5 linked regions of the Parazoarcus communis genome follow. The protein of the gene in region 2 binds, or shares a complex with, the protein of the main gene of each other region. Links are inferred from orthologs where the notes say so. Each region holds a gene or a part of one and is shown on either strand. Other genes may lie near its edges.

Evidence for each region.
Region 1: the proteins of dnaN (region 2) and dnaX are in contact, whole or in part, in a cryo-EM structure (PDB 8GIZ), measured with the Escherichia coli proteins. The link is inferred for Parazoarcus communis from one-to-one orthologs.
Region 3: the proteins of dnaN (region 2) and holA are in contact, whole or in part, in a cryo-EM structure (PDB 8GIZ), measured with the Escherichia coli proteins. The link is inferred for Parazoarcus communis from one-to-one orthologs.
Region 4: the proteins of dnaN (region 2) and holB are in contact, whole or in part, in a cryo-EM structure (PDB 8GIZ), measured with the Escherichia coli proteins. The link is inferred for Parazoarcus communis from one-to-one orthologs.
Region 5: the proteins of dnaN (region 2) and dinB are in contact, whole or in part, in a solved structure (PDB 1OK7), measured with the Escherichia coli proteins. The link is inferred for Parazoarcus communis from one-to-one orthologs.

Annotation. Positions count from the first base shown.
Region 1 is NZ_CP022188.1:2,401,361-2,405,079, reverse strand. Bases 246-3,130 are described here. They hold dnaX (DNA polymerase III subunit gamma/tau), read right to left. Parts: upstream 2,760-3,130; coding sequence 732-2,759; downstream 246-731. Other genes in these bases: CEW87_RS10965 (YbaB/EbfC family nucleoid-associated protein), read right to left, coding at 378-701; recR (recombination mediator RecR), read right to left, coding at 246-372. Outside these bases: more of recR, read right to left, coding at 1-245; CEW87_RS10955 (ZIP family metal transporter), read left to right, coding at 3,193-3,719. UniProt on the Escherichia coli protein: Part of the beta sliding clamp loading complex, which hydrolyzes ATP to load the beta clamp onto primed DNA to form the DNA replication pre-initiation complex.
Region 2 is NZ_CP022188.1:1,186,607-1,190,299, reverse strand. What follows is about bases 209-3,067. They hold dnaN (DNA polymerase III subunit beta), read right to left. Parts: upstream 2,262-3,067; coding sequence 1,155-2,261; downstream 209-1,154. Other genes in these bases: dnaA (chromosomal replication initiator protein DnaA), read right to left, coding at 2,306-3,067; gyrB (DNA topoisomerase (ATP-hydrolyzing) subunit B), read right to left, coding at 209-1,061. Outside these bases: more of gyrB, read right to left, coding at 1-208; more of dnaA, read right to left, coding at 3,068-3,693. UniProt on the Escherichia coli protein: Confers DNA tethering and processivity to DNA polymerases and other proteins. Acts as a clamp, forming a ring around DNA (a reaction catalyzed by the clamp-loading complex) which diffuses in an ATP-independent manner freely and bidirectionally along dsDNA.
Region 3 is NZ_CP022188.1:2,627,070-2,630,838, forward strand. The notes cover bases 173-3,107. They hold holA (DNA polymerase III subunit delta), read right to left. Parts: upstream 2,177-3,107; coding sequence 1,169-2,176; downstream 173-1,168. Other genes in these bases: CEW87_RS12075 (glutamate-5-semialdehyde dehydrogenase), read right to left, coding at 173-1,081; lptE (LPS assembly lipoprotein LptE), read right to left, coding at 2,173-2,688; leuS (leucine--tRNA ligase), read right to left, coding at 2,699-3,107. Also shown: more of CEW87_RS12075, read right to left, coding at 1-172; more of leuS, read right to left, coding at 3,108-3,769. UniProt on the Escherichia coli protein: Part of the beta sliding clamp loading complex, which hydrolyzes ATP to load the beta clamp onto primed DNA to form the DNA replication pre-initiation complex.
Region 4 is NZ_CP022188.1:3,657,514-3,661,298, reverse strand. Bases 343-3,293 are described here. They hold holB (DNA polymerase III subunit delta'), read right to left. Parts: upstream 2,368-3,293; coding sequence 1,318-2,367; downstream 343-1,317. Other genes in these bases: mltG (endolytic transglycosylase MltG), read right to left, coding at 3,008-3,293; tmk (dTMP kinase), read right to left, coding at 2,364-2,996; CEW87_RS16710 (PilZ domain-containing protein), read right to left, coding at 956-1,321; CEW87_RS16715 (TatD family hydrolase), read right to left, coding at 343-948. Outside these bases: CEW87_RS16720 (ankyrin repeat domain-containing protein), read right to left, coding at 1-191; more of CEW87_RS16715, read right to left, coding at 178-342; more of mltG, read right to left, coding at 3,294-3,785. UniProt on the Escherichia coli protein: Part of the beta sliding clamp loading complex, which hydrolyzes ATP to load the beta clamp onto primed DNA to form the DNA replication pre-initiation complex.
Region 5 is NZ_CP022188.1:161,431-165,124, forward strand. The notes cover bases 445-3,304. They hold dinB (DNA polymerase IV), read right to left. Parts: upstream 2,458-3,304; coding sequence 1,432-2,457; downstream 445-1,431. Other genes in these bases: alaS (alanine--tRNA ligase), read right to left, coding at 445-704; CEW87_RS00715 (cob(I)yrinic acid a,c-diamide adenosyltransferase), read left to right, coding at 853-1,404; CEW87_RS00725 (patatin-like phospholipase family protein), read left to right, coding at 2,786-3,304. Outside these bases: more of alaS, read right to left, coding at 1-444; more of CEW87_RS00725, read left to right, coding at 3,305-3,694. UniProt on the Escherichia coli protein: Poorly processive, error-prone DNA polymerase involved in translesion repair and untargeted mutagenesis. Copies undamaged DNA at stalled replication forks, which arise in vivo from mismatched or misaligned primer ends.

The sequences.
Region 1 (3,719 bases), 1.2 Mb from region 2 along the record:
GTCGAGCTTCAGCTCGCGCGGCCCGACGCCGTCCAGAGGCGACAGGCGCCCCATCAGGACGTAGTACAGCCCGTTATAGGACTGTGTCTGCTCGATCATCGCAAGATCGGCAGGCATCTCGACCACGCACAGCAGACTGGCATCACGCCGCGGACTGGCGCAGCGCTGGCACACAGCCTCTTCGGTGAAGGTGTTGCAGCGGTCGCAATGACGCAGCACTTCGAGTGCATGACCCATCGCACGCGCCAGGCGGCCTGCGCCACGCTGATCACGCTGCAACAGGTGATAGGCCATGCGTTGCGCCGACTTGGGGCCAACCCCGGGCAGGCAACGCAGGGCGTCGATCAGTTCGTCAAGACTCGAAGGCTGCATTGGAATCAGAACGGCAGCTTGAATCCGGGCGGCAGGTTCAGGCCCGAGGTAAAGCCGGCCATGCGCTCCTGAGTGGTGCTCTCGACCTTGCGCACGGCGTCATTGACAGCCGCAGCGACGAGATCCTCAAGCATTTCCTTGTCGTCCATGACCGAGTCGTCGATCGAGACCCGGCGCACATCGTACTTACAGGTCATGACGACCTTGACCATGCCGGCACCGGACTGGCCGTCGACTTCGACGCTGGCCAACTGGTCCTGCATTTTCTTCATGTTTTCCTGCATCTGCTGGGCCTGTTTCATCAGGCCTCCGAGACCGCCTTTCATCATGGTGACAACTCCCCAAAGTGAGATGGATGGTTAGAAGGGTTTGACTGTGGCTTCGACCAGCGTGGCATCGAAGCGCTCGATCAGTTCGCGCACGAAGGGGTCGCTTTCGAGCGCAGCCACCGCGACCGCATGGCGCGCGCGACGCTCGATTTCATCACGCTGGGCGGGTGTCTCGCCGGTGATTGCACCGACATCGACCCGAATTCTGAGCGGGCGCGACAGTGCGGACGCAAGCTGGTCCTGCACGCGCTCGACCGCAGCCCGGTTCATGTCGAGCAGATGGCGATGGGTATCGGACAGGCGCAGGACCAGCAGGTCATCGACACATTCGACCCACTCGCAGTGCTGCGCAAGCTCGCGCACCAGCCCACCGATACCGAGCAACCGGACCACCGTGCGCCAGTCACTTGCGGCAAATGCGGCAGCCAGATCGGCATCAGCGTGGGCATCCCGCGGCGCAGGAGTCGCTGCAGGTGCGCCTGGCACAACAATCGGCGACTCAGGCGCCGGCGTGTGCGCAGACGCCTCGGGTCGCGCGGCAGCCTTATCCGCAGGCGTTGCTGGCGGAGCCGGAACCGCGGGCGCTGCATCCGCCTCGTCGTCGAAGGCATTGGCGCCCCCCGAATACGCGTCGTCATGCATCATCGCCTCGGGCGGCAGATCCTCCCAGGGCGCCAGGTCGCGACTGGCCGGCTTTGGGCCGGACCCAGACTCGACCTTCGGCTTGATCTCAGGCTGCGGCTCGGGCTTTCTTTCGACCGGCGCGGTCATGGCAGGCTGCAAGACAGGTGGGGGCGAGACCGGCTGAGGCGCGGGCGATGGTGCCGCACTGCGCTCGGCGACGGAGGCTGCGGATGAAGCCGGTGTCGCAGCCGCAACCGGACGCGTTTCAGCCCCCCCAGAAACCGGTGAAACCGTCCTCGCCTCGCCGCTGCCGCCGCTCCCCGCAAGCGCAGGAGAGCCCATCGCAGCAGGCTGATCAGGCCGGAACGCGTGCAAACGCAACAGCGTCATGCTGAAGCCGGTGTATTCGTCAGGCGCCAGCGCCAACTCGTCGCGACCGTGGATCGCGATCTGGTACGCCAACTGGAGAAACTCGGCATCGAATTTTTCGGCATGCGGTGCCAGACGCTGACGTTCTACGTCGTCGGAAATGGCGCCAGGTGCGAACTGAAACAGCGCGATTCGACCCAGCATCGAAGCCAGTGCCTGCAGCGCTGCATCGAAAGAAAGACTGCGTGCTTCCATGCCGTCGGCGACCGCCAGCATCGCGGCGACATCACCCGCTGCGAGCGCATCGAGCAATGCATGCAGGTGGTCGTCTCCGACCGTGCCGAGCATGTGCGTGACCGGCTCCTCGACCACCTTCCCCGCGCCGTGGGCAATGGCCTGATCCAGCAGCGACAGCGCGTCGCGCATCGAACCGTTTGCCGCCTTGGCAATATGGCGCAGCGCGCCGGGCTCGAACACAACCTCTTCGGCCGCAAGCACACCCGACAGATGGTCAACGATACTGCCCTGCGGCATCTGCTTCAGGTTGAACTGCAGACAGCGCGACAACACGGTGACCGGAATCTTCTGCGGATCGGTCGTCGCAAGAATGAACTTGACGTGCTCCGGCGGCTCTTCGAGCGTCTTCAGCATCGCATTGAAGGCATGGCCGGTGAGCATGTGCACTTCGTCGATCATGTAGACCTTGTAGCGCCCCTGCACCGGTGCATAGACCGCCTTGTCCAGCAAGGCCGCCATGTCGTCGACACCGCGATTGGACGCGGCATCCATCTCGACGTAGTCGGGGAAGCGGTCGGCGTCGATCGCCCGACAGGCGTCACACACGCCGCACGGTTCGGCGGTGATACCGGTCTCGCAGTTGAGCGCCTTGGCAAGAATGCGCGAAATGGTGGTCTTTCCCACCCCCCGCGTTCCCGTAAACAACCAGGCGTGATGCAGCCTGCCGGTGGTCAGCGCGTGCGAAAGCGCGCGGACCACATGCTCCTGTCCGACCAGCGTACCGAAGGACTTCGGCCGCCATTTACGTGCGAGAACCTGATAGCTCATGGGCAGCGATTCTATCAGAGCAACCCCGGCTCTCCGGGAGAGCTTGATGGCAAGACCCTTCGATAATTAACAACCATCAAAACAATACATTCAATCGATTGGCGCTATCAAAAGACGCCGCTTATTCTGGCGCCGTAACCCAGACAACGGACACCCCGGAGACCAGAAAGCCATGACCACATCGAACTTCAACTACCAGACACTGCTGGAAACCCTGCGCGAGATCTGTGCCGATTTCGCTTACACAGTCTGAGCCCCCCCTTCCCTCGGATGCGCTGCCGGCCGCTGCACTCAAGGGCCTGAATGCACGATGCCGATACCACCCACCTATCACATCAATCATTACGTTCAATTTTTACTATAGAAACACCAGGGCCATACTAAGCCTGCGCCCTGACACGTCGCCCGGGCAAAGATTCAGGGAGGTACTGCCATGATCGCTCGAGTTGCCCGACTGCATTTCCAGCCCAACAGCACAGCGGGCGCCTTGCGCGCCGCCGGCGGCTGGCTGATCGCCCTGATCGGTTTCAGTCTGCTGGCCACCCGCATCGCGTCCGGACTGACGGCGCTCGACGGTCCGCTCGCCGACGCGGTTGCGGGTGGGGCGATGGCCGCCGCCGCGACCGCGCTCGGGGCCGTCCCCTTGCTGGTCATGCGCCGGATCAGTTCCGGCATGCAAGGCATGCTGCTCGGATTCGGCGCGGGCGTCATGCTTGCAGCCAGTGTGTTTTCACTGCTGATACCGGCCTTCAGCGCCGCACAGGTTCAAGGCGCGAGCAGCACCGACGCCGCCTTGCTCGTTGCCGCAGGACTCGCCCTCGGCGCCGGCCTGTTACTGGCAATGGATCGCATGCTGCCGCACACCCACGCACCGGACGGATCGAAGTCGGCGACAGCCGTATGGCTCTTCGTTTTCGCCATTGCGGTTCACAACATTCCGGAAGGGCTCGCCATCGGCGT
Region 2 (3,693 bases):
TCGCGCATGTCGTCACCGGTGATGTCGACCTTGGCCTTCTTGGCGATCTCGTTTTCTTCGATGTACTTGTTGATGACGCGGGTCATCGCTGCACGCAGGCCGGTGAGGTGGGTGCCGCCATCGGCCTGCGGGATGTTGTTGGTGTAGCACAGCACCTGTTCGGCGTAGCTGTCGTTCCACTGCATCGCGACTTCGACCGACAGTTCGGCATCGTGGCCGGCGCCGGTGGGGATGCGGGTGGTGCCGGCGGCGTAGAACACCGTGGGCTGCAGCACGGTCTTGGTGCGGTTGATGTACTCGACGAAGCCCTTCACGCCACCGGCGAAGGCGAAGTCTTCTTCCTTGCCGGTGCGCTGGTCGAGGAGGCGGATCTTCACGCCGTTGTTGAGGAAGGACAGCTCGCGCAGGCGCTTGGCGAGGATGTCGTAGTGGTACTCGATGGTGCCGAAGATCTCTTCGTCAGCCAGGTAGTGCACTTCGGTGCCGCGCTTGCTGGTGTCGCCGATGACCTTGAGCGGGCTGGTCTCGATGCCGTTGACGACATCGATGAGCCGGTCCTGCGGCACGCCGCGGTTGAACTCCATGAAGTGCTTCTTGCCGTCGCGGCGCACGGTGAGGCGCAGCCACTTGGACAGCGCATTCACGCACGACACGCCCACGCCGTGCAGGCCGCCCGATACCTTGTAGCTGTTCTGGTTGAACTTGCCACCGGCGTGCAGCACGCACATGACGATTTCGGCCGCCGAGCGCTTGGGTTCGTGCTTGTCGTCCATCTTGACCCCGACCGGGATGCCGCGGCCGTTGTCGGTGACGGAGATGGAGTTGTCGGCGTGGATGGTGATGACGATGTCGTCGCAATGGCCTGCCAGGGCCTCGTCGATGGCGTTGTCCACAACTTCGAACACCATGTGGTGCAGGCCGGTGCCATCGGAGGTATCGCCGATGTACATGCCGGGGCGCTTGCGAACCGCCTCCAGGCCTTCGAGCTGCTGGATGCTGGTTTCGTCGTAGTCTTCGTGCGCGATTGCGGACGCGGTGGGCAGATTTTGCGGTTCGGACATGGTCATCTCGGGTGATTCATAAAGAACGTGCCCCCGGTGACGGGGGCAGCGAACCCGGCCAGGCCGGGTTCATGGGGAAGCGACGCGCTTGCTTCAAATGCGCATCGGCATCACGACATACTTGAACTGCTCGTTGCCAGGCAGGGTGATCAGCGCGCTGGAGTTGCCGTCGTTGAAACGCCATTCGATGGTTTCGGACGACAGGTTGTTGAGCACGTCGAGCAGGTAGGTGACGTTGAAACCGATGTCGAGCTTGTCGCCCTGATAGTCGATTTCGAGTTCTTCCTGCGCTTCTTCCTGCTCGGCGTTGGAGCTGACGATGCGCAGGGTGCCGGCTTCGAGCACCAGGCGCACGCCGCGGAACTTCTCGTTGGTGAGAATGGCGGCGCGCTGCAGCGAAGACAGCAGGGTCTGGCGCGGCAGGGTGACGAGGCCGGGGTGGTTCTGCGGAATGACGCGCTGGTAGTCGGGGAACTTGCCGTCGATGAGCTTGGTGACGAGTTCGATGGCGCCAAAGCGGAACACCGCCTGGTTGCCGGCAAGGATGACTTCGAGCGGATCGTCGTTGTCAGCGAGCTGGCGCGACAGTTCGAGCACGGTCTTGCGCGGCAGGATGGTTTCGCAGCGCTGGTTGACCGGGGCTTCGAGTTCGCTGGCCGCGTAGGCGAGGCGGTGACCGTCGGTGGCGACCATGCGCAGCTCGTTGCCGTCGGCGATCAGCAGCAGGCCGTTGAGGTAGTAGCGGATGTCCTGCTGCGCCATGGCGTAGGCGACCTGGGCGAGCTGACGCTTGAAGGTGCGCTGCGGCACGCTGAAGCGGGTGGCGTCGCCATCGGGCAGGTTCATGCGCGGGTAGTCGGCGGCGGGCAGGGTCTGCAGCTGAAAGCGGCTCTTGCCGGCCTTCACCGTGAGGCGCTTGTCGTCAAGGGTGAGATTGACGTCGGTGTCGGGCAGTGCGCGCAGGATGTCCTGCAGCTTGCGCGCGGCCACGGTGATCGAGACGTCTTCACCCCCGGCATTGCCGGCGGTGGTGGTGCGGATCTGGATTTCGATGTCGGTGGCGAGCAGCGTCAGGCGGTCGCCCTGCTTCTCGATCAGCACGTTCGACAGGATGGGCAGGGTGTGGCGCTTTTCGACGATGCCGGCCACGGACTGCAGCGGGGCGAGAAGCGCATCACGGGTGGTGTTGAGCAGGAGCATGGCGTCAGTCTGGTCAGAAAATTGATCGGAAAGTCATTGCTGGCTCAGCCCCGCAGGACCTGGGTGAGCACATGAACATCGTGGTTGAGCTGGTGGTCGCCGAGGCGCAGCTCGGTGATGGTACGACAAGCATGTAGCACGGTGGTATGGTCGCGGCCGCCGAAGGCTTCGCCGATCGCGGGCAGCGACATCGGGGTGAGCTCCTTGGCCAGCCACATGGCGACCTGGCGCGGACGGGCGATGACCCGGGTGCGCTTCTTGGAGTGCATGTCGGCGATCTTGATCTTGTAGTAGTCGGCGACGGTCTTCTGGATGTGTTCGATCGACAGCTGACGGTTGTGCGCGTTGAGCAGGTCCTTGAGCGCGTCCTTGGCCACTTCGAGCGAGATGCCACGACCGTGGAAGCGGGCGTAGGCCACGACCTTGTTGAGCGCGCCTTCGAGCTCGCGCACGTTCGAGCGCAGGTTCTTGGCGATGAGGAAGGCGACGTCGTCGTCCACCGCGACGCGCAGGGCTTCGGCCTTCTTCTGCAGGATCGCGACCCGCATTTCGAGTTCGGGCGGCTCGATCTGCACCGTCAGGCCCCAGTCGAAGCGCGAGATCAGGCGATCTTCCAGCCCCTGGATGTCCTTGGGGTAGGTGTCGCAGGTGATGACGATCTGCTTCTTGGCTTCGGTGAGCGCGTTGAAGGCGTGGAAGAACTCTTCCTGCGTCCGGTTCTTGTTGTTGAAGAACTGGATGTCATCGATGATCAGCATGTCGAGCGAGCGGTAGTAACGCTTGAACGCATCGAAGCTCTTTTGCTGATAGGCGCGCACGACGTCGGCGTAGTAGTCCTCGACGTGCACGTAACGCACCACTGCGCGCGGGTTCTGGCGGAACACCGCATTACCGATGGCGTGCACCAGGTGGGTTTTGCCCAGGCCGACGCCACCGTATACAAACAGCGGGTTGTACGAGGTGCCGGGGTTCTGCGCCACCTGCATGGCAGCGGCGCGGGCCAGATCGTTGGCACGCCCGGTCACCAGGGTATCGAAGGTGAAGTCGGCGTTGAGGCGGGTCTTCTCGTAGGCAAGTTCGGCGCCTGACAAGGGTTCGGGCGACGAACTGCGAATGATCGCCGAGGGGGCCGCCTGTCGCGGCTGTGCCGGTGCGCTGTCTGCCGCCGCCGGGCTGCTTGCGCTCCCCGGTGTCTCGGCGAGCGCTGCGCCGGCAGCCGGCGCCGCATTTGCCACCGGCTTGACCGGCGTGCGTGCCGCGCCGGGTGCAGGCAGCTGCAGGTCGAGTTGCAGGGGCACGCCATGGAATTCTTCGCCGAGCTCGCCGATTCGACGCAGGTAACGCTCACGCACCCACTGCATCACGAAGCGGTTCGGGGCGGTCAGGGTAAGCGTGGGTCCGCCGTCCGCAGCTTCGCCGCAGACGACCTGAA
Region 3 (3,769 bases), 1.4 Mb from region 2 along the record:
TGGCGTTCGTGTAATTCTCGGTCAGGATCGACTCGGTGTGTCCCGAACTGTAGGTGTTGATGTGCTCGATGGCTTCATCCAGGCCAGCAACGATCTTCACCGCGATGATCGGCCCGAGGTACTCCTCGCTCCAGTCCTGCTCCGTCGCGGCCACGAGCTTGTCGGCGGCGATGCCGGCTTCCGTCAGCAGCGCGAGTGATTCCGGGCAGGCGCGCATCTCGACGCCTTTGCCGGCGAGCATGGTGCCGATGGCGGGCAGGCAGAGGTCGGCCACCGTGCGCGAAACGAGCAGCGACTCGGCGGTGTTGCAGGTGCCGTAGCGCTGGGTCTTTGAGTTCTCGACGATGGGTACGATACGCGTCGGGTCGGCTTCGTCATCGACGTACACATGACAGTTGCCATCGAGGTGCTTGATCACGGGGACTCTGGATTCGCGCGAGATGCGCTCGATCAGGCCCTTGCCTCCACGCGGCACGATAACGTCCACGAACTCGGGCATGGTGATGAGGGCACCGACGGCAGCCCGGTCGGTGGTGTCGACAACCTGTACTGCATGTTCCGGCAAACCAGCGGCGGCAAGTCCGTTGCGCACACACTCGGCAATCGCCTGGTTGCAGTGCAGGGCCTCGCTGCCACCGCGCAGGATGGCCGCATTGCCTGACTTGAGGCATAGCGCGGCAGCATCCGCTGTGACGTTGGGCCGGGCTTCGTAAATGATGCCGATGACGCCGAGCGGCACCCGCATCTTGCCGACCTGAATGCCCGACGGGCGGCGCTTGACGTCGGTGATCTCGCCGACCGGGTCGGGCAGTGCCGCGACCTGTTCGAGGCCGACGGCGATGGCCTCGACGCCCTTCTCGGTGAGCGTCAGGCGGTCGATCATGGACGGCTCGAGACCGGCGCGACGCGCAGCTTCAAGGTCCTGCGCGTTGGCGGCCAGCAAGGTGGCGGCACGTGCCCGAATGTCAGCTGCCATGGCCAGCAGGGCAGTGTTCTTGGCCTCGGATGAGGCCGCAGCCAGCAGACGGGATGCGGCGCGGGCCTGTCGCCCGAGAGTTTGCATGTAGTTCTGGATGTCCATCTGTATCTTCGCAGCGCTAGAGCCAAACAGGAATTAAAGCATTGAAAGTGCTTCGTGTGGTTCGCTTGTGCAATCCGGCCATTGAACTTATCGGCGGGCGAGTCGCAGTGCCAGTTGCAGAAACTCGTCCCAGACATCGCCGGCGACCAGCCCCTTGATCATGCGATCGATGCGCGCTGCGTGCATCAGCGCGGCGCGCAGCCCGGACTGGCTCAGGCGCTCCAGCGCACGACCCAGCGCCTGCTGACGCTTGTTGTCGAAGATGCGCTCGCTCTTGAACAGCGCGGCGAGTGGCTGCCCTGCATCGCGCCCGGCGCGCAGACTGGCGAGACTGCGGGTTTCGTTGGCGAGCGCCCACAGGATCAGCGGAGGGGCAGCACCTTCTCCCTTGAGTCCTTCGAGGAGTCGCGCACAACGTGCAGGGTCGCCTTCGAGCACCGCCTGACGCAGCTTGTCGATGTCGTAGCGGGCAACGTTGAGCACGGCGTCCTGAATCTGTTCGAGGCTGAGTTTGCCTTCCGGATGCAGCAGACCGAGCTTGCGGATCTCCTGGTGGGCCGCAAGCAGGTTGCCTTCGACGTGGTCCGCGATGAAGCTCAGTGCTTCGGGGTCGGCAGACTGCTGCTGGGCGGCAAGGCGATGCGCGATCCAGGCAGGGAGGCGTTCGCGCTCGGGCGCATTGAGCTCGATGATGATGCCGTGCTCGCCGAGCGCCTTGAACCAGGCCGTCTTGCGCGTCTGCCAGTCGAGTTCGGGGAGCGTGATCAGGGTGAGCACGCCCGCAGGCAAGTGGGCGAGGTAGCGTTGCAGTGCGTCCCCGCCTTCGCGGCCGGGCTTGCCTGTGGGAATGCGCAGGTCGACCAGCTTTTCGCCGCCGAACAGCGACATGTTGCCGGCCGCCATGGTCAGGCTTTCCCAGCGGAAACCCTGGCCGACGACCAGCGTTTCACGTTCGGAGAAGCCCTGCCGCCTGGCGCTTGCCCGGATTGCATCGCCGGCCTCGAGCACCAACAGGGGCTCGTTGCCGAAAAGCACCCACAGTGGCGCCAGTGGCTTGTCGAGCTGGCTCGCGAGCTGGTCTGGCCTCAGGTTCACTGTGGCCGGCGATAGGCCGCCAGGCGGCGCATGATCTGCTGCACGAGGTCGGCCTGCATGTCGCGATAGAGCAGCGCTTCTTCCTGCTCCTTGCCTAGCACCTCTTCATCGTCGAAGGTGTACTCGCGCTGTCCCGAGATGTTCGTTGGCGGGATCAGCTCGACGTTCTTGTTGTCGATGAGGCGGAAACGGATGCGCTGGGTGAGCTGGTACTCGCGCACCGTACCGGAGCTCGTGAGGCTGAGGATTTCCCGGCCACGCTCGTTTGCAAGAATCTGAAGTCTGGCCTCCGCCTTGCCTGCATTTTCGGTGACCGTTGTGGTACCGCTGTTTTCCACCTTGCGGCGAATCGCCGAGCCAAGGTCGGAGAACTCGCTGACACTGACATGCAGGGTGGAGAAGGCAAGGGGTTGAGGCCCGCGCAGATGGAAGCCGCAGCCGGCAAGCATGGCCGAGGCTGCGAGTGCCGCGCCTGCTTTGAGCAGGCGGCGGCGGGCAGTATTGGAGTGCATGAGTGCGTCCTCAGACCACGATGTTGATCAGACGGCCGGGAACGACGACGACTTTCTTCGGCGGCTTCCCTTCCATGAACTTCTGTGCGGCTTCGGAAGCCAGTCCGAGCGCTTCGATCTCGGCCTTGCTGGCCTCTGCAGCAACCTTGATGCTGCCGCGCAGCTTGCCATTGACCTGCACCATCAGCTCGATTTCGTCCTGCTTGAGCGCGGCCTCGAGGGGCTCGGGCCAGCTTGAAGCGAGGATGTCTTCACCGAAGCCGCAGTCCGTCCACAGCGCATGTGCGATATGCGGGGTGATCGGCGACAGCAGGCGCAACAGGATGGAAAGCCCCTCTTCGGTCAGTTCGGCGTGGGCTGCGGCGTTGTCACGCGGCGCCTTTTCGAGCGCGTTGAGGATCTTCATTGCGGCCGACACCACGGTATTGAACTGGTGCTTGCCGAAGTCGTAGTTGGCCTGTTTCAGATGGGTGTGAATCTCGCGGCGCACGTCGGCAAGATCGGCCGGCAGCTTGCCTGCAGCCAGCTGGCGTGCAGCGGGCAGTGCAGCGCGCATCTCGCTGCCGAAGACATGGCCGAGGTTCCACACCCGGCGCAGGAAGCGCGACGCGCCCTCAACGCCGGAGTCGGACCATTCCAGCTGCTGATCGGGCGGGGCGGCGAACATGGTGAACAGACGTGCGGTATCCGCGCCGTACTGATCCACCAGCGCCTGGGGGTCGACACCGTTGTTCTTCGACTTCGCCATCTTCTCGACGCCGCCGATCACGACCGGCAGGCCGTCGCTGGTGAGCTTGGCGGCCACGATGCGACCGCGCTCGTCACGCTCGACAGTGACGTCAGCCGGGTTGATCCACTGCTTCTTGCCGCCGTCGAGGTCGCGGTAATAGGTTTCGGCAACCACCATGCCCTGCGTGAGCAGGTTGGCGAAGGGCTCGGACACATTGACCAGGCCGCAATCGCGCATGGCGCGGGTAAAAAAGCGCGAATACAGCAGGTGCAGGATGGCGTGCTCGATGCCGCCGATGTACTGGTCCACCGGGGCCCAGTAATTGACGCGCTCGTCGACCATTGCAGTGTT
Region 4 (3,785 bases), 2.5 Mb from region 2 along the record:
AGCGTATTGCCGTTTGCATCCACCGTATCCGGGTCGATGCCACGGGCCAGCAGGCCGGTGAGCTGCCGTGTATCGCCCATGCGGGCGGAGCTCAGGGCATCGTCGTAGCTACCTGCCGAAACCGGACCGGCTATCAGGAAACTGCTCGCGGCCGCGAGCAGGAAGGATCGAATGATTTCAGGCTTTAGCATGGCGGAATAGACGGAAAAAGTTCTCTGTGGTCGCCTGCTCGACGGCATCAAGCGGAAGATCGCGCAATCGCGCGATTTCTTCGGCCACATGCACCACCCATGCAGGCTCGTTGGTCTTGCCCCGGTGCGGCATGGGTGCAAGATAGGGCGCGTCCGTCTCGATCAGCATCCGGTTGAGCGGCACCCAGGCAGCAACTTCCTTGAGTGCTTTCGCGTTCCGGAAGGTCACGATGCCCGAGAACGAAATGTAGAACCCCATCTCGATGGCCGCCTCTGCCACTTCGCGTGATTCGGTGAAACAATGCATCACTCCGGCACACTCCGACGCCTTCTCTTCCTGCATCAGGCGCAGCGTGTCCGCGGCCGAACTGCGGGTATGAATGATCAGCGGCTTGCCGCAGGCCCGTGCGGCACGGATGTGCGTGCGAAAGCGCTCGCGCTGCCATTCCGGCTCGTCCTTGTGCCAGTAGTAGTCGAGTCCGGTTTCACCAATCGCCACAACCCGCGGATGATCTGCCAGGGCGAGCAGACGCTCGACATCAGGCTCCTCGCAATCCGAATTGTCCGGATGCACGCCGACCGACGCCCACAGATTGCCGTGGCGCTCGGCCAGGCTCCGCACGCGCGGAAAATCCTCCAGATTGACGCTGATGCACAGCGCCTGACCGACGCGCTTGTCGGCCATTGCGGCGAGGATTTCGTCCTCACGCGCAGCGAGATCGGGGAAGTCGAGATGGCAATGTGAATCTACGAACATCAGCTACTCAAAGGGTATGGGTGGGCCTGGCCGAGCCCAGATGACCGGCCAGGATCTGTTCAATGCGGTGACGCAAGGCGACACCGGCCTCGTCGCTGGAAAAATGTACGCCGATACCCGGCGCCTTTCCGCCCTGCGCACCCGATGGTGTAACCCACACCACGGTACCCGCAATCGGATGCTTGGTCGGATCGTCCATCAACTGCAACAGCATGAAGACCTCGTCGCCCAAGTTGTAGGACTTCGGCGTGGGCACGAAGATCCCCCCGTTTGCGAGAAAGGGCATGTAGGCTGCGTACAAGGCCGACTTGGAACTGATGTTCAGCGACAGCACGCTCGGACGTGCAACATGGGTACGACTGGCTTCGCTCAAGTCCGGGCTCCTCTCACTGCGCGTGCATAGCGCATCAGCATATCTTCAAGAAAAAGGCGAAGGTTCAGCGGGTGCGTGGCCACGCGTCGAATCTGGGCGATCTCATTGTAACAGCTGCTCGCAGCCGCCACGCTCATGCGGCCAGCCAGCGCAGAGAGCACTTTTTCCTGCGCCGGGAAGAAACGCACCTGCCCGCCAAGACGCAGACTGACGACGTCCGCCACCCAACGCTGCATCCACTCCACCAGCGTGCTCAAGCCAAAACCGGCTGCCAGCGCTTCCTTGGATTTGAGCCAGGCTTCCCACTGCCCCGCCAGCCTGAGCGCGTCCGGCTCACCCGACAGATCGCGCACGAAGCGCTCCAGCAAGCCAACACCGCCCTGCTCCGCCAGCCGCTTTGCCGCCAGCGGCATGCCGCCTGCCAGTGCAAGCAGCCCCTGCATTTCCGTGTGTTCGCTGGCCAGCCAGGCTGCACGCTGGGCAGGATCGGGGCGCGGAAAGCTCCACTGCTGACAACGGCTGCGAATGGTCGGCAACAACCTGCGAGGCGCCGAGGATACAAGCAAAAAGCTGCAGCCCTCAGGGGGTTCTTCGAGCAGCTTGAGCAAGGCGTTCGCGGTGAAGGTATTCATCGCCTCCGCCGGATCGAGCACGACGACGCGCTGCGCGCTGTGATGCCCGGTGACCGCGAGCGCAGACTGCAGTTCGCGGATCTGGTCGATCACGATCTGACTCGACTTGGCCTTGCCGCCCGCCGCATCACCCGCAGGCGCGTCCTCGCCGGCATCGGCCTGATCTGCCGCCGCGGCCGGTACCACGCGATAGAAGTCCGGATGGTTGCCCGCCTCGCGCCACTGGCACGCATCGCAGCGGCCGCAGGCATGGCCGTCGGCCAGAGGTGACTCGCACAGCAGCCGGGCGGCCAGACTTTCGGCCAGCTCGCGCTTGCCCAGCCCCGGCGCCCCGACGAACAGCAGCGCATGAGGGAGCTTGCCAGCGAGCGCAACAAGTCTGGCCCAGGTCGGTTGAAGCCACGGCTGAATCATGCGAAGAAGCGCTCCTCGATCAGTGTTTCGATGTCATTCCTGATCTGTTCCGGCGGGCGATTGGCGTCGATCACGCAGATCCGCCCGGGGGCATGGCGGGCCCGGGTGAGGTAAGCCTCACGTACCCGCTCGAAGAAGTCCCGCTGTTCGCGTTCGAAACGGTCGGGATCGGCGCCGGTCGACGCCACCCGGCTCGCAGCGATCTCGGGTGGCAGATCGAATAACAGGGTGAGATCAGGCTGCAGCCCCGGATGCACCCAGGTTTCAAGTGCCGCGAACTTCTCCGGCTCCAGGCCGCGACCACCCACCTGATAGGCGTAGGTCGCGTCGGAGAAACGGTCGCACACCACCCACTCGCCCCGCAGAAGCGCGGGCTCGATGCGCGCTGCAAGATGTTCGCGTCGCGCGGCGAACATGAGCATGGCCTCGGTCTCCAGGTGCATCGGTTCATGCAGCAGGAGCTCGCGCAGGGATTCGCCAAGCCGGGTTCCACCGGGCTCGCGCGACTGCTCGACAAGCACCCCGCGTGCGCCCAGCATCGACACCACGGCGGCAATCTGACTGCTCTTGCCGGCGCCATCGATTCCCTCGAAGGTAATGAAACGCCCTTTCTGCACGACTGCTTCCAACGGACTACTCCTCAGCGCTGATAGCGATCCACCGCGCGATTATGATCATTGAGATTGCGCGAGAACTCGCTGCTGCCATCCCCGCGTGCAACAAAATACAGAAAATCGGTTTTCTGCGGCCGGACTGCAGCCTGCAGGGAGTCAAGCCCGGGCATGGCAATCGGTGTTGGCGGCAGTCCCGCGCGGGTATAGGTATTCCACGGATGATCGGTGTCCAGGTGGCGACGACGGAGCCGACCGTCGAAGTCCTCACCGAGGCCGTAGATCACCGTGGGATCGGTCTGCAGGCGCATGCCGATGCGCAAGCGGTTGGAAAACACCGAGCCCACCACGCTGCGATCCTCCGCGCGGCCGGTTTCCTTTTCGATGATCGAGGCCAGAATGAGCGCTTCATACGGCGATCGCAGCGGCGACGATTCGTCACGGGCGGCCCAGACCTCGTCGAGGCGCTTGTGCATGATCTGGTAGGCGCGTGCAAGCAGCGCCAGCGCGCTCGACTGCTTGTCGAACAGATAGGTGTCGGGGAAGAACAGACCCTCCGGGCTCGGCTCACTTGCGCCGATCCGGCTCAGGATCTCCGCGTCGCTCAGCCCTGCGGTGTCTGCCTGAAGATTCGGGTTGGATTCGAGCGCGGCCCGGACCTGTCGAAAATTCCAGCCCTCCACCAGCAGGATTTCGCCCTGCGATACGTCACCGGACGAAAGTTTCAGGATCAGCAACCAAGGGGTGATGCCTTCATGGACTTCATAACTGCCGGCCTTGATCAGGCTTGCCTTTCCCGCCAGTCTG
Region 5 (3,694 bases), 1.0 Mb from region 2 along the record:
ATGCCGGTATCCACCGAAGGCTTGGGCAGCGGGTGCATCACGCCGGCCTCGTCGCGGTTGAACTGCATGAACACGTTGTTCCAGATCTCGATGTAGCGGTCGCCGTCTTCATCAGGCGATCCCGGGGGGCCGCCCCAGATGTGCTCGCCGTGATCGTAGAAGACTTCGGTGCACGGGCCGCAGGGACCGGTATCGCCCATCATCCAGAAGTTGTCGGACGCGTAACGCGCGCCCTTGTTGTCACCGATGCGGATCACACGCTCGGCGGGCACGCCCATTTCCTTCGTCCACAGGTCGTAAGCCTCGTCGTCCTCGGCATACACCGTCACCCAGAGCTTGTCCTTGGGCAGCTTGAACACCTCCGTCAGCAGCTCCCAGGCGTAGGCGATCGCCTCGCGCTTGAAGTAGTCGCCGAAACTGAAGTTGCCCAGCATCTCGAAGAAGGTGTGATGGCGTGCGGTGTAGCCAACGTTCTCGAGGTCGTTGTGCTTGCCGCCGGCACGAACGCACTTCTGCGACGTGGTCGCGCGGGTATAGGGACGCTTGTCGAAGCCGAGAAAGACGTCCTTGAACTGGTTCATGCCTGCGTTGGTAAACAGCAGGGTCGGGTCTTCGTGCGGCACCAGCGAAGAAGATGCCACGATCTGGTGGCCCTTCGATTCGAAGAACTTGAGGAACTTGTCGCGAATTTCGGCAGATTTCATGGAGTTGGCATTCAGACAGGACGTGTTACCCGGCACAGCAGGCGAATGCATCAGTTTATCATGAGCACCAAGCCCGTCTGCGAGCGCACTGTACCGAACGCACTCATCTATAATTTACGTTCACGTCAACTTAATAACAGAGACAAGCATGGGACACCGACTTTCCAAGATCTACACCCGCACCGGCGACGCCGGCACCACCGGCCTCGGCGACGGCAAGCGGGTATCGAAGAACAGCTTGCGTATCCACGCGCTTGGCGAGGTGGACGAGGTGAATGCCATCATCGGCCTGCTGCTGTGCGAGGAATTACCGGAAGATGTGCAGGTGCTGATGACCAATGCCCAGCACGACCTGTTCGACCTTGGCGGTGAAGTGTGCATCCCCGGCATGAGCATGATTACAGGGAAACAGGTGGACCACCTCGAAGCCGAACTCGACCGCCTCAACGAACCGCTCGAACCGCTCAAGGATTTCATCCTGCCCGGCGGCACCCGTGCTGCAGCCCTTGCTCACCACGCCCGAACAGTGTGCCGCCGCGCTGAACGCGCACTCGTGGCGCTGGCGCTCGAAGAGGCGGTGAATGACGGCCCCCGCCAGTACCTGAACCGCCTGTCGGACCTGCTCTTCGTCCTCGGCCGGGTGCTCAATCGCGCAGGCGGTCGCGGCGATGTGCTGTGGCAGAAGCGCAAGAACGCCTGATCCCGACTGCGCCGAGAACACCTGAACTCAGGAGATCTCGTCGTCGCCGAACAAGGTGATCTGCTCCATGCCGCGCTGCTCGAGACCGGTTTCGGCGAAACGCACCCCGACCCCGAGCAGGCGCACAGGCAAGCCACGGCGGACATAGCCCTCGTCAAGCAGCGCCGACCAGATCCCGGCATTTGGCGCTGCGGCCACGCACTCCACGGTCGTTTGCGAGAAATCGGCGAACTTGATCTTCACGACAGCCTTGTGCACAGGGCGCGGCTCCCGTGCACGGTCGAAACGGCGGAAAAACTCGTCGATCAGCGCAGGTAGGGCCGCACGGCAGGCGGCCAGATCGGGCAGATCAGTCACATACGTCGTCTCCACCGATAAGGACTTGCGGATACGGTCGCTGCGCACCGGGCGCTCGTCGATTCCCCGGCACAAGCGGTAGAGCGCCGCCCCGAAGCTGCCAAACTCGCGCGACAGATCGACCAGACGCCAACTGCGCAGATCGGCGCAGGTTTCCACCCCCAACCGGCTCAGCTTTGCCGCGGTCACCTTGCCCACGCCAAAGAGCTTCTTCACCGGCAACGCCGCGACGAAAGCGTCCACATCCTGCGGACGCACGACGAACTGTCCATTCGGCTTGTTCCAGTCGCTGGCGACCTTGGCAATGAACTTGTTCGGCGCAATGCCGGCCGAAGCGGTGATGCCAACCTCCTTGTGGATAAGGGCACGAATTTCCTGCGCCATCAGGGTGGCCGACCCCTTGCAGCGATCGACGCCACTGACGTCGAGGTAAGCCTCATCCAGCGACAGCGGCTCCACCAGCGGGGTGTATTCGCGATAGATATCCAGGATCTGGCGGGACGCCGTCCGATAGCGCTCGAAGTCGGGCGGCAGCAACACGAGTTGCGGGCACAGCTTCTGTGCCCGCATCGTCGACATCGCCGAATGCACGCCAAAGGCCCGGGCTTCGTAATTGCAGGTGGCGATCACGCCACGCGTCTCGGCACGCCCCCCGACCGCAACTGGCCGCCCGACCAGCGCCGGGTTGTCGCGCATCTCCACTGCGGCATAAAAGCAGTCACAGTCGCAGTGGATGATCTTGCGTGAAATCGCCGCACCCTCGGCCGCTTCAGACGAAGCGCCAGCCTCTCCCTCCTGCAATTGAATCCTTCCCCTGTTGTCTGGCCACCCGGCGAACCCACCGTGCAGCTGAATCGAGATGATCGGGCCAGGTCCGGCCGGGCGCAAGCACTGCCGCCGGCCCGGCTCGAAACGGGACCACTGCAACTCGCAGCATTCCCGCATTACCATTCACATGGTGGCTGACAGCGCACGAGCGCGCGCGCATGCTGGAGGCTGCCGACCGGGCAAGGGAGTCCATTCGATGCTGTTTCGCCACCACCCCTCTCATACCATCAGCCTCGCCCTGCAGGGCGGCGGCGCCCATGGCGCATTCACCTGGGGTGTGCTCGATGCCCTGCTGGAAGACGGCCGCCTGCGCTTCGACGGTGTCAGCGGCACCAGCGCGGGCGCAATGAACGCGGTGGTAATGGCCAGCGGCCTGCTGCGGGGCGGGCGCGAGGGCGCACGCGCGGCGCTCGAACAGTTCTGGCATGCGGTCGCAGAGAGCGCGCCGGCCGACCTGCCATTCAGTCAGGACGACGAATCCGGCGCAGGCATGTCTGCCGGCATTCGCATGATGATGCAGTGGGCGCGCAACTTTTCACCGGAACAACTCAATCCTTTCGACGTTGATCCCTTACGCGACATCCTCACCACCCAGATCGACTTCGATCATCTGCGCGCGGCCTGTCCGGTCAAGCTCTTCGTCGCGGCCACCCATGCCAACACCGGCAAGCTCAGGCTATTTACCGCCGCCGAGATGAACGCAGCGGCAGTGCTCGCATCGGCCTGCCTGCCTTCACTTCATCGCGCCATCGAGATCGACGGCGAACCTTACTGGGACGGCGCCTACTCGGCCAACCCCGCCGTATTCCCGCTGTTCTACGACTGCACTGCCCGCGACATCCTGCTGGTGCTGCTCAGCCCCTTGCTGCACGGCGAGACACCCCACAGTGCGGACGAGATCCGGGCGCGCTCGCTCGACCTTGCCTTCAACTCCACCTTTCTGCGCGAGATGCGCATGTTCGCCCACGCCCGCGAATTTGCCGGCGGCGGGCTACTGCCCCGCGGCCGCCTGGAAAGACGTCTGCAACGCACCCACTTTCACCTGATCGAGGCCGACGAACTGCTCAGCCAGCTCGCATCAGTGACGCGGCTGACGCCGAGCCTG